Linked DNA regions of Sinorhizobium fredii NGR234. The protein of the gene in region 3 interacts with the protein of the main gene of each other region in a pairwise test. Links are inferred from orthologs where the notes say so. Each region holds a gene or a part of one and is shown on either strand. Other genes may lie near its edges.

The links.
Region 1: the proteins of ung (region 3) and ndk interact in binary tests that used the Escherichia coli proteins (3 or more experiments, as listed by UniProt). The link is inferred for Sinorhizobium fredii NGR234 from one-to-one orthologs.
Region 2: the proteins of ung (region 3) and NGR_RS12045 interact in binary tests that used the Escherichia coli proteins (3 or more experiments, as listed by UniProt). The link is inferred for Sinorhizobium fredii NGR234 from one-to-one orthologs.

The regions. Positions count from the first base shown.
Region 1 is NC_012587.1:971,997-975,002, reverse strand. What follows is about bases 41-2,891. They hold ndk (nucleoside-diphosphate kinase), read right to left. Parts: upstream 1,752-2,891; coding sequence 1,329-1,751; downstream 41-1,328. Other genes in these bases: NGR_RS15840 (DinB family protein), read left to right, coding at 2,678-2,891; NGR_RS15845 (glutathione S-transferase family protein), read right to left, coding at 1,854-2,543; NGR_RS15855 (lipoprotein), read left to right, coding at 692-1,195; NGR_RS15860 (CGNR zinc finger domain-containing protein), read left to right, coding at 135-695. Also shown: more of NGR_RS15840, read left to right, coding at 2,892-3,006. UniProt on the Escherichia coli protein: Major role in the synthesis of nucleoside triphosphates other than ATP. The ATP gamma phosphate is transferred to the NDP beta phosphate via a ping-pong mechanism, using a phosphorylated active-site intermediate.
Region 2 is NC_012587.1:146,517-149,540, forward strand. Bases 48-2,916 are described here. They hold NGR_RS12045 (N-6 DNA methylase), read left to right. Parts: upstream 48-648; coding sequence 649-2,184; downstream 2,185-2,916. Other genes in these bases: hsdR (type I restriction-modification system endonuclease), read left to right, coding at 48-582; NGR_RS12050 (restriction endonuclease subunit S), read left to right, coding at 2,181-2,916. Also shown: more of hsdR, read left to right, coding at 1-47; more of NGR_RS12050, read left to right, coding at 2,917-3,024. UniProt on the Escherichia coli protein: The subtype gamma methyltransferase (M) subunit of a type I restriction enzyme. The M and S subunits together form a methyltransferase (MTase) that methylates A-2 on the top and A-3 on the bottom strand of the sequence 5'-AACN(6)GTGC-3'.
Region 3 is NC_012587.1:3,128,199-3,131,090, forward strand. The notes cover bases 62-2,798. They hold ung (uracil-DNA glycosylase), read right to left. Parts: upstream 1,925-2,798; coding sequence 1,199-1,924; downstream 62-1,198. Other genes in these bases: cobG (precorrin-3B synthase), read right to left, coding at 62-129; cobF (precorrin-6A synthase (deacetylating)), read right to left, coding at 240-1,010; modA (molybdate ABC transporter substrate-binding protein), read left to right, coding at 2,121-2,798. Also shown: more of cobG, read right to left, coding at 1-61; more of modA, read left to right, coding at 2,799-2,892. UniProt on the Escherichia coli protein: Excises uracil residues from the DNA which can arise as a result of misincorporation of dUMP residues by DNA polymerase or due to deamination of cytosine.

The DNA.
Region 1 (3,006 bases), 2.2 Mb from region 3 along the record:
GACGATCCAACGAAACCGCATCAATTTCAATTGCGAAACGCGGAGGTCGAAGCGGGGGGCCAACTTTCCTCTGCAGCTCTAGTGACAGAAGCAATATAACTGGTAAAATGAGTTTTACTAGTTAGGATTTTCATATGAGCTTCACCTGGACCTCCCATCGATTCTCAGGCGGCGCGTTGGCGCTGGATGTCGCAAATTCCGTGGTGCTGCGCTTCGACCCGCAACGCCGCATTGATCGTTTTGCTGATGGAGAGGCTATCGACAATTTCGCCGAAGCGGCCAATCTCTACGGCGCCGAAAAGGAACGCTTCGGCATGCTCGGGGCGATAGGGCCCGAACGGCAGGCGTCCCTGATCGGTCTGCGCGAGGCGACGGACCGGCATTTCCGGGCGCAGGTGCGGGCCGAAGACCGGCCGGAGCTCCTTGCCGATCTGCTCGAGGCGATCGCCGCCGCAGTGCGCCGGCCGTCAGAACGAGGCAAATATATCGCGCTCGACGTCGCCACCGCCCATTCGGCGCTCAGCCTCATTGCCAACCCGGAGCCCGATCGCCTGAAGATCTGCCCGAACTGCGAATGGCTGTTCCTCGACCGCAGCCGCAACAGGAGCAGGACCTGGTGCGACATGGCGGTCTGCGGCAACCGCACGAAGGCCAAGCGCCACTACCGTCGCAACAGGGAGGAAACCCAGCCATGAGAAGAATCATCCTGTCCGCCCTGATCGCAGTGGCGGCGCTTGCCGGCTGCCAGCGCGAGACCGGCCCGGATCCGCTGAAGCTGACGGGCAAGATGTTCGTCTTCAACTACCGGCTCGCCTATGCCACCTATACGATCACGCTCAACAAGACGCAGCCGGTGCCGGACGGCAGCGTCGTCGTGGCGACTTTCGAAAACCCGGCCGGCGGCGAGCCGCTGACGCTCACCCGCAGGCTCTTCCCGAAACTGGACAAGGTGGTGCTGGAGAGCCCCGACATCACCTGCGTCAAGAAGGAGAGGCCCTATGCTGTGACGATCGAGGTCAAGGGGCCGGACGGGGCAACGCTGCAGACACTCGAAACGACGGTGATTTCCGACCTCGACCAAAGCGTTATGCCGGCAAGGCCGTTGGTCGTGGGACCGGCCTACGACAAGAACCCAGAAGTCTTCCGAAACGGCCTGGGCCCGACGCACTTCGACACGGCCGCCTGCCCGACATAAAGCCCGTCTTGCATGTCGTTGTCCCAAAACCGCTGCACACTTTTGGGCGACATGCATAAGAAAACCGGGGCGTCTCCGCCCCGGTTTCGAAGAATCGTTTCAAGCCCTTAAAGGTTGAAGCGACGAAAGTGAATCAGCCGACGATCTCGGTGCCGGCGAACCAGTAGGCGATTTCTTCGGCAGCCGTTTCCGGGCCGTCGGAACCGTGAACCGAGTTTTCGCCGATCGACAGTGCATGAACCTTGCGGATGGTGCCTTCGTCGGCGTTGGCCGGGTTGGTGGCACCCATGACTTCGCGGTTCTTGGCAATGGCGTTTTCGCCTTCGAGAACCTGGACGATGGTCGGACCGGAGGACATGAACTCGACCAGTTCGCCGAAGAACGGGCGCTCCTTGTGGACGGCGTAGAAGCCTTCGGCTTCGCGGCGGCTCATCCAGACGCGCTTCGATGCGACGACGCGCAGGCCGGCGTCTTCGAGCATCTTGGTGATGGCGCCGGTCAGGTTGCGCTTCGTCGCATCCGGCTTGATCATCGAAAAGGTACGTTCAATCGCCATTGGCTCAATTCCCTTGCTCTTGAGAAAGTGGCGGTTCATTAGCCGCCAACGCCGCGCAAAACAAGGGGGAGCGGCGAGGATTCGCCGCTGCAGAGGATAGTTTCACGCCGCTGTCACGGAACGGCCGAGACCGTCGTGAAGATCGAGGCAACGCTCGAACCAGCCCGAAACGACGTCCCCGGTAGCGAGCAGTCGGTGCGGCGAGACGATGCGCGCCCATTGCAGGGCACCGAAGACGATGTAGTCGGCAAAGAGCGGTCTTTCGCCGCCGATGAAAGGCTGGAATTTCAGCATGTGGCGAAGCGGCTCGAGCTTGGCCGAGAAGGTTTCGAGATCGGTTTTCCCGGCCTCTGCGACCGTCTCCAGGGGCCTGCCGAAGCGCTCTTCCCGGCTTCGACGGAAATAGGCCCGATCGACAGGTTCGAGGCTGTCATGGATATCCATGATGGCGATGCGCCCGATCGCCGGATGCAGCGTCATCTGCGACCAGCCTTCGACGAAGCGGGCCATCGCCTTGCCGCCCTCGCCGCTAAACAGCGTCGGGCGCTCCGGATAGGCCTCCTCCAGGTAAAGGGCGATGTCGAAGCTGTCGCTCACCAGTTTTTCGCCGTCGCGGAGCAGCGGAACGATCTTCGTCGCTCCCTGCTCCAGTTTCGGGATTTCGGTGAAGCCGATAGGCGCCACGTCGAAGCCGAGCCCCTTGTGCGCGAGCGACAGTTTGGTCTTCCACACATGCGGCGAAAAAGGGCGCGTCCGGTCGGTACCACAGAGCGCATAGAGTTTGCGGGTCATCTCACCTCCTGATTGGATGTCGTGCGCGCATAAGACGGGATGGAGATCGACCGATCAAATCAGTAAATTTCATGAGTTGCATTCGACACGCGAATATCAATCCGCGCTAGGCTGCCACGAAGGGAGAAAAGCTGATGCTCGACCACTATCGGATGTTTGCCGACTACAATCGCTGGGCCAACCGGCGGGTCTACGCTGCCACGGCGGAACTCTCGGACGCGGAATACCGACAAGACAAGGGTGCCTTCTTCGGCTCGCTGCATGGAACGCTCAACCACATTCTCGCGGCCGACCGGATCTGGATGAAGCGATTCACGGGCCAGGGCGAAGCCCCGACGCGCCTCGATGCTATCCTCCATGAAGGCTTCGCCTCCTTGACGGCGGCGCGGGCGGCAGAAGACGAGCGCATCATCGCCTGGTTCGACAGCCTCGACGAGGCGCGTCTCGACGCGCACTTTACCTA
Region 2 (3,024 bases), 3.0 Mb from region 3 along the record:
AACGACGGTGTGGTCATCTCCACCCATGAAGACGAGTTGCTGCGCATCGAGGAAATCTTTGGCAAGAACACCACGCCGGAGGATTACATCACCGGCTTCGAGCGCTTCATCCGGGAGAATATGAACCAGGTCCCGGCGCTGATTGCCGTCACCCAACGACCGCGTGATCTGACGCGCAAGGAACTGTCGGAACTGGCAGGCCTGCTGGACGAGAAGAACTATTCCGAAGCTATGCTGCGCGCCGCCTATGGCAAGGTCCGCAATGCCGATATCGCCGCCCATATCATCGGCTTCGTCCGCCAGGCAGCGATCGGCGATCCGCTCATCCCCTATGCCACGCGTGTGGAAAACGCGATTGGGAAGATCGAGGCCTCGCGCCCCTGGACCCAGAAACAGAAGGAATGGCTGCGCCGCATTGGCCGTGCGCTGAAGGACAAGCCGGTGGCCGATCCGACGCTGCTTGACCAGGGCGTCTTTGCGGACAAGGGCGGCTTCAAGCGCATCTCCCAGGAATTCGATGGCGAGCTGGATGATGTCCTGCACGCCTTCAACGAGGCGATCTGGGCGCCGCCCGCCGCCTGAGTTGACCGGAGGCCCACGCTGGTTACAAACGTCAACACCGATCCTTGATCCGAAAAGAATGTTGCCATGAATGCCAATGCCATCGTCCAGAAACTCTGGCGTCTCTGCACCGTCCTCCGCAAGGACGGCATCACCTACCAGCAATATGTCACTGAGCTGACCTATCTGCTGTTCCTCAAGATGATGGCCGAGCGCAATCGCGAATCGGGCAGCCTGCCGGAGACCATGCGCTGGGAAGATCTCGTCCAGGCGAATGGCCTTGCCAAACTAGAACTCTACCGCAGGACGCTGGTGACCCTGGGCACCGTCAGCACACGCCTCGGCAAGGACGACGCCCTCGTCCTGCCTCCGGGCGACAATGCGACGCCGGATGAACGGAAGCGGTATGTCGATGCCCGCCCACTGCCGGATATGGTGCAGGAAATCTTCGACAACGCCTCTACCTTCATCCGGGAACCGCAGAACTTGACGACGCTGGTGACTGCCATCGACGAGCTCGACTGGTTTTCCGAGGAGCGCGATCAGTTCGGCGATCTCTATGAGGGCCTGCTGCAGAAGAACGCGGAGGAGACCAAGCGCGGTGCCGGACAGTATTTCACACCACGCGTGTTGATCCGAGTGTTGGTCCGCCTCATGCAGCCGCAGCCCGGCGAGGTGATCCAGGATCCCGCAGGCGGCACCGGCGGCTTTCTGATCGCGGCCGATCACTACATGCGCGCCCGCACCGACAATTATTTCGATCTTGGCGAGAAGGAGCAAGAATTCCAGAAGCGCCACGCTTTCCACGGCATGGAAAATGTGCCGGGCACGCTGCGCCTGCTCTTGATGAACCTCTACCTGCACGACATCGACAGCGACCATGTCGATCTCGGCGACACGCTGTCGGACAAGGGCAAGGGACTTGGCCGCGCGAACCTCATCCTCACCAATCCGCCCTTCGGCCCAGCAGGCGGTGCGCCGACACGCGATGATCTGTCGGTTACTGCCACTGTCTCCTCCTATCAGCTTCCTTTTGTCGAGCATTGCATTCGCGCGCTCAAGCCCGGAGGACGCGCGGCCATTGTCGTGCCGGACAATGTCCTGTTCGAAGACGGGCGTGGCAGGCAGCTCCGCCAGATGATGATGGACTGGTGCGACCTGCACACCATTCTGCGCCTGCCGACTGGCATTTTCTATGCACAAGGGGTGAAGACCAATGTCATCTTCCTGACGCGCGGCAAGACGGAGACCGGCAACACCAAGGCCACGTGGATTTATGACCTGCGCGCCCAGATGCCGAAATTCGGCAAGACCACGCCGCTGACGGAAGCCCATTTCGAAGGCTTCGAGAAGGCCTTTGGCACGAGCCCCTATGGCAAGGAGCGTGTGAAGGATGAAGGCGAGGTCGGACGCTGGCGCGAGTTTAGGCGCGAAGAGATCGCCGCTCGTGGAGACAATCTCGACATTGCCTGGCTGCGCGAGGCAGACGACGAGGCGGAAGATGGGCTGACCGAACCAGAAGATATCGCCGCAGCCATTCTCGGCCATCTGCAAGCCGCGACGCTGGAGATTGAGGCGCTGATGGCGGAGCTTGGCGACGAGCTGTCCGAGGCCGCAGAATGAGTGAGTTGCCGAGGGGGTGGTGTGTCACCACAATCCAAGAAATAGCCGATGTGGGGACTGGCGCTACACCAAAACGCGGAACAAGAGCATTCTACGAATCTGGGACTATCCCATGGATTACAAGCGGTGCAGTAAGCCAAAGGCAAATTACTTACGCTGATGAGTTTATCACCGAGGCTGCTATTCGTTCGACTAACTGCAAGGTCTTCCCAACCGGTACAATCTTGGTTGCTATGTATGGAGAAGGAAAGACGCGAGGCTCGGTGGCAAGGTTGGCCATTGACGCGGCAACCAATCAAGCTCTTGCAGCGATCGTCCTTCCCAATGACGACATAGTATCCAGCGAATTCTTGATGAATTTTCTTACGTCTCAATACTCGCAGCTGCGCGGATTAGCAGCGGGTGGAGTTCAGCCGAATCTAAACCTACAATTGATTCGATCTACCAGTTTCCCCCTCCCGCCCCTGGCCGAGCAAAAGCGCATCGTGGCCAAGCTGGATGCGCTGAGCGCGAAATCCGCCCGCGCCCGCACCGAACTCGCTCGCATCGAAACCCTCGTCTACCGCTACAAGCAGGCGGTACTCGGCAAGGCGTTCAGCGGGGAGTTGACGGTGGATTTCAGACTGAGCCGTCGTCACCTGCAGAGCGAGGCCAAGGCAGGCTCTATCCATGGAGAGGAAGGTGTCGAACGAAAGCTAAAGGTTAGAGGAACGACGGATGTCATGAAAGGCATTCAGTTATCGCCTCTACCGGAGAGCTGGAACTGGGTCAAAAACCACAGGTTAGCCCAGAATCGCGCCAACGCGATTTGCGCCGGACCCTTCGGTACAATTTTCAAAG
Region 3 (2,892 bases):
GGTCGCCGGACGCAGCCGCACGAGCAGACCGTCTCCGGTCCGCATCGGCGCGGCGAGCGACGGACAGGCGCCGCGGCGCATCGATTGGCCGGGCTCCGTTTGTGACTTGGGCGCAGCGCAGCTCGTCATCGTCTTCCAATATCCTCGGGACACATCGCGGCCTCACACTCCGCATCTGTGATAGAGCCTATATCACAGCCGCCTTCCTTGAGAGAGATCAAAGCCCAGGCAAGCGGCGGCTACTCGTCGAAATCGGCCCCCTTGCGCAGAAGATAGATGTCCATGATCCATCCCATCCGCTCGCGCGCCGCCGCCCGCGCCCTCAGGATGTCTTCCTTCACATCGGCGAGGCGCCCTGAAATGGCGATCTCGTCCGGCGTGCCGAGATAGGCGCCCCAGAAAATCTCGGCTTCGGGATCGTCGATCTTCTGGAAGGCCTGTTCGCCGTCGAGCATGACGACGGCCGTCTCGCTCCTGTGCGGAAAGGTCTCGGCCAGCCGGCGGCCGGTGGTGATCTCGACGGGCTTTCCGACAAGATTGAGCGGGATGCGATGGCTGGCGCAGAGCGCCTGGAGGCTGGTGATGCCGGGGATGACTTCGAAGTCGACCGCTACACTGCCCCGTGCGCGGACCCTTTCGACGATGCGGATCGTGCTGTCATAGAGCATCGGATCGCCCCACACGAGGAACGCGCCGGTCTGTCCTTCCGCAAGCTCGTCCGAAAGCAGCGCCTCGTAAGTGGCGGCGATGCTGGCATGCCAATCATCGACGCTTTGAACGTAGCTGCGCTCCTCGGTGCGGCGGACCGGCACGGCGAACTCGACCGTGCGGCTGTCATCCCGCGACACATAGCGGGCGCAGATATCGCGGCGCACTTCGGCAAGCTCGGTCTTCTTCGCTCCCTTGGTCGGGATGAAGAGCACATCGGCCCGGTTCAGCGCATTGATCGCCTGAACCGTGATATGCTCCGGGTTGCCCGCCCCGATACCGATGATCAGGATATGCCGCATGCCGTCTCTCCCGTCTGCGCGCAGTGCATGTCGCCCCAAAAGTGTGCAGTGGTTTTGGGGCACCGACATGCACAAAAAACCCTAAAGCGCGTCGCATGTTCGAGTGCAACGCGCTTTAGACACCATGCTTTGGCGGATCGGGACCCGCAGCGCAAGGTCCGTACACGACAGGAGGCGCAACGACGGCGTCAACAGGCGGACGCAGCCTGCCGATCGACGGCGAGAGGCGGATCGTCCGGCAGCCGCCAATCGATCGGATCGAGCCTCTTCGACTCCAGGAAGGCATTGGCCTTGGAGAAATGCCTGCAGCCGAGGAAGCCGGAATGGGCCGAGAGCGGCGACGGATGCGGCGCGGTCAGCACCAGATGCCGGGAGCGATCGACAAAGGCCGCCTTCTTCTGCGCGTAGGAGCCCCAGAGCATGAAGACGACTGGCTGCGCCTGCTCGTTGACGGCGCGGATGACTGCGTCGGTAAAACGCTCCCAACCCTTGCCCTGGTGCGAGGCCGCCCGGCCCCGCTCGACGGTCAGCACGCTGTTCAGGAGCAGCACCCCCTGGCGTGCCCAGCTTTCGAGGAAGCCGTGGCGGGCCGGCGGAATGCCGAGGTCATCGCGAAGCTCCTTGTAGATGTTGACAAGCGACGGCGGGGTGCGCACGCCCGGCTGCACGCTGAAGCAAAGCCCGTGCGCCTGGCCGTCGCCATGATAGGGATCCTGGCCGAGGATGACGACCCGGACCTTTTCGAGCGGCGTCAGATCGAGCGCCCGGAAATACTCACTGCCCTTCGGATAGATCTGCCGGCCCTGTTGCTTCTCGTCCAGAAGAAAGCGCTTCAAGTCGACCATGTAGCCGTGCCGGAATTCCGGCGTCAGCACGGCTTTCCAGCTCTCCTCCAGCCTGATCGTCGCATCCATGGATTCACCTCGCGTCGTTCCGTCTCGGAATTTAGACCCGTGCGCGTCCATCGCAAGCACCCGCGCCGTATTTGGCCCTTCAGTTCACCGCTTTGATTACCGCACTCGGGGAGCATTGTATTTCTGCGGATATAGCGCTAACGAGAACGGCGAACCGTATATTCTGAAGAACATTACGAAAGAGATGGAGACAGGTATGTTCAAGGGACGGAGAGAGTGGCTGAAGGGTTTGGGGCTTACCGGTCTGGCGCTGGCGCTCGGCATGGCTTTGGCCGGCGCGGCATTCGCCCCGGCTCAGGCGGAGGAGAAAGTAACGGTCTTCGCCGCTGCGAGCCTGAAGAACGCACTCGACGCGATCAACACCAAATGGAAAGAGGAAACCGGCAAGGAGACGACCGCCTCCTACGCGGCAAGCTCGGCGCTGGCAAAACAGATCGAACAGGGCGCGCCTGCCGATATCTTCATCTCGGCCGATCTCGCCTGGATGGACTACCTTGCCGAAAGGAAGCTGATCAAGGCCGATACGCGCTCCAACCTGCTCGGCAATCGCATCGTTCTCGTTTCAGCCAAGGCCGACGCGGGGTCTGTCGATATCAAGCCGGGCCTCGACCTCGCCGCCCTGCTCGGCGACGGCCGCCTGGCGATGGGCGCGGTTGATTCCGTCCCCGCCGGCAAATACGGCAAGGCGGCGCTCGAAAAGCTCGGCATCTGGCCGACGGTCGCCGAGAAGGTCGCCGGAGCCGAAAGCGTACGCGCCGCCCTCCTTCTCGTTTCACGCGGCGAGGCGCCCTATGGCATCGTCTACAAGACGGATGCGGCGGCCGACCCGGGCGTGAAGGTGGTCGGCACCTTCCCCGAAGACAGCCATCCGCCGATCATCTACCCGATCGCGATCGCCGCCGACAGCAAGAACCCGGACGCCGCCGCCTATCTCGAATTCGTCAAGTCGCCGAAGGCCGCGGCGCTTT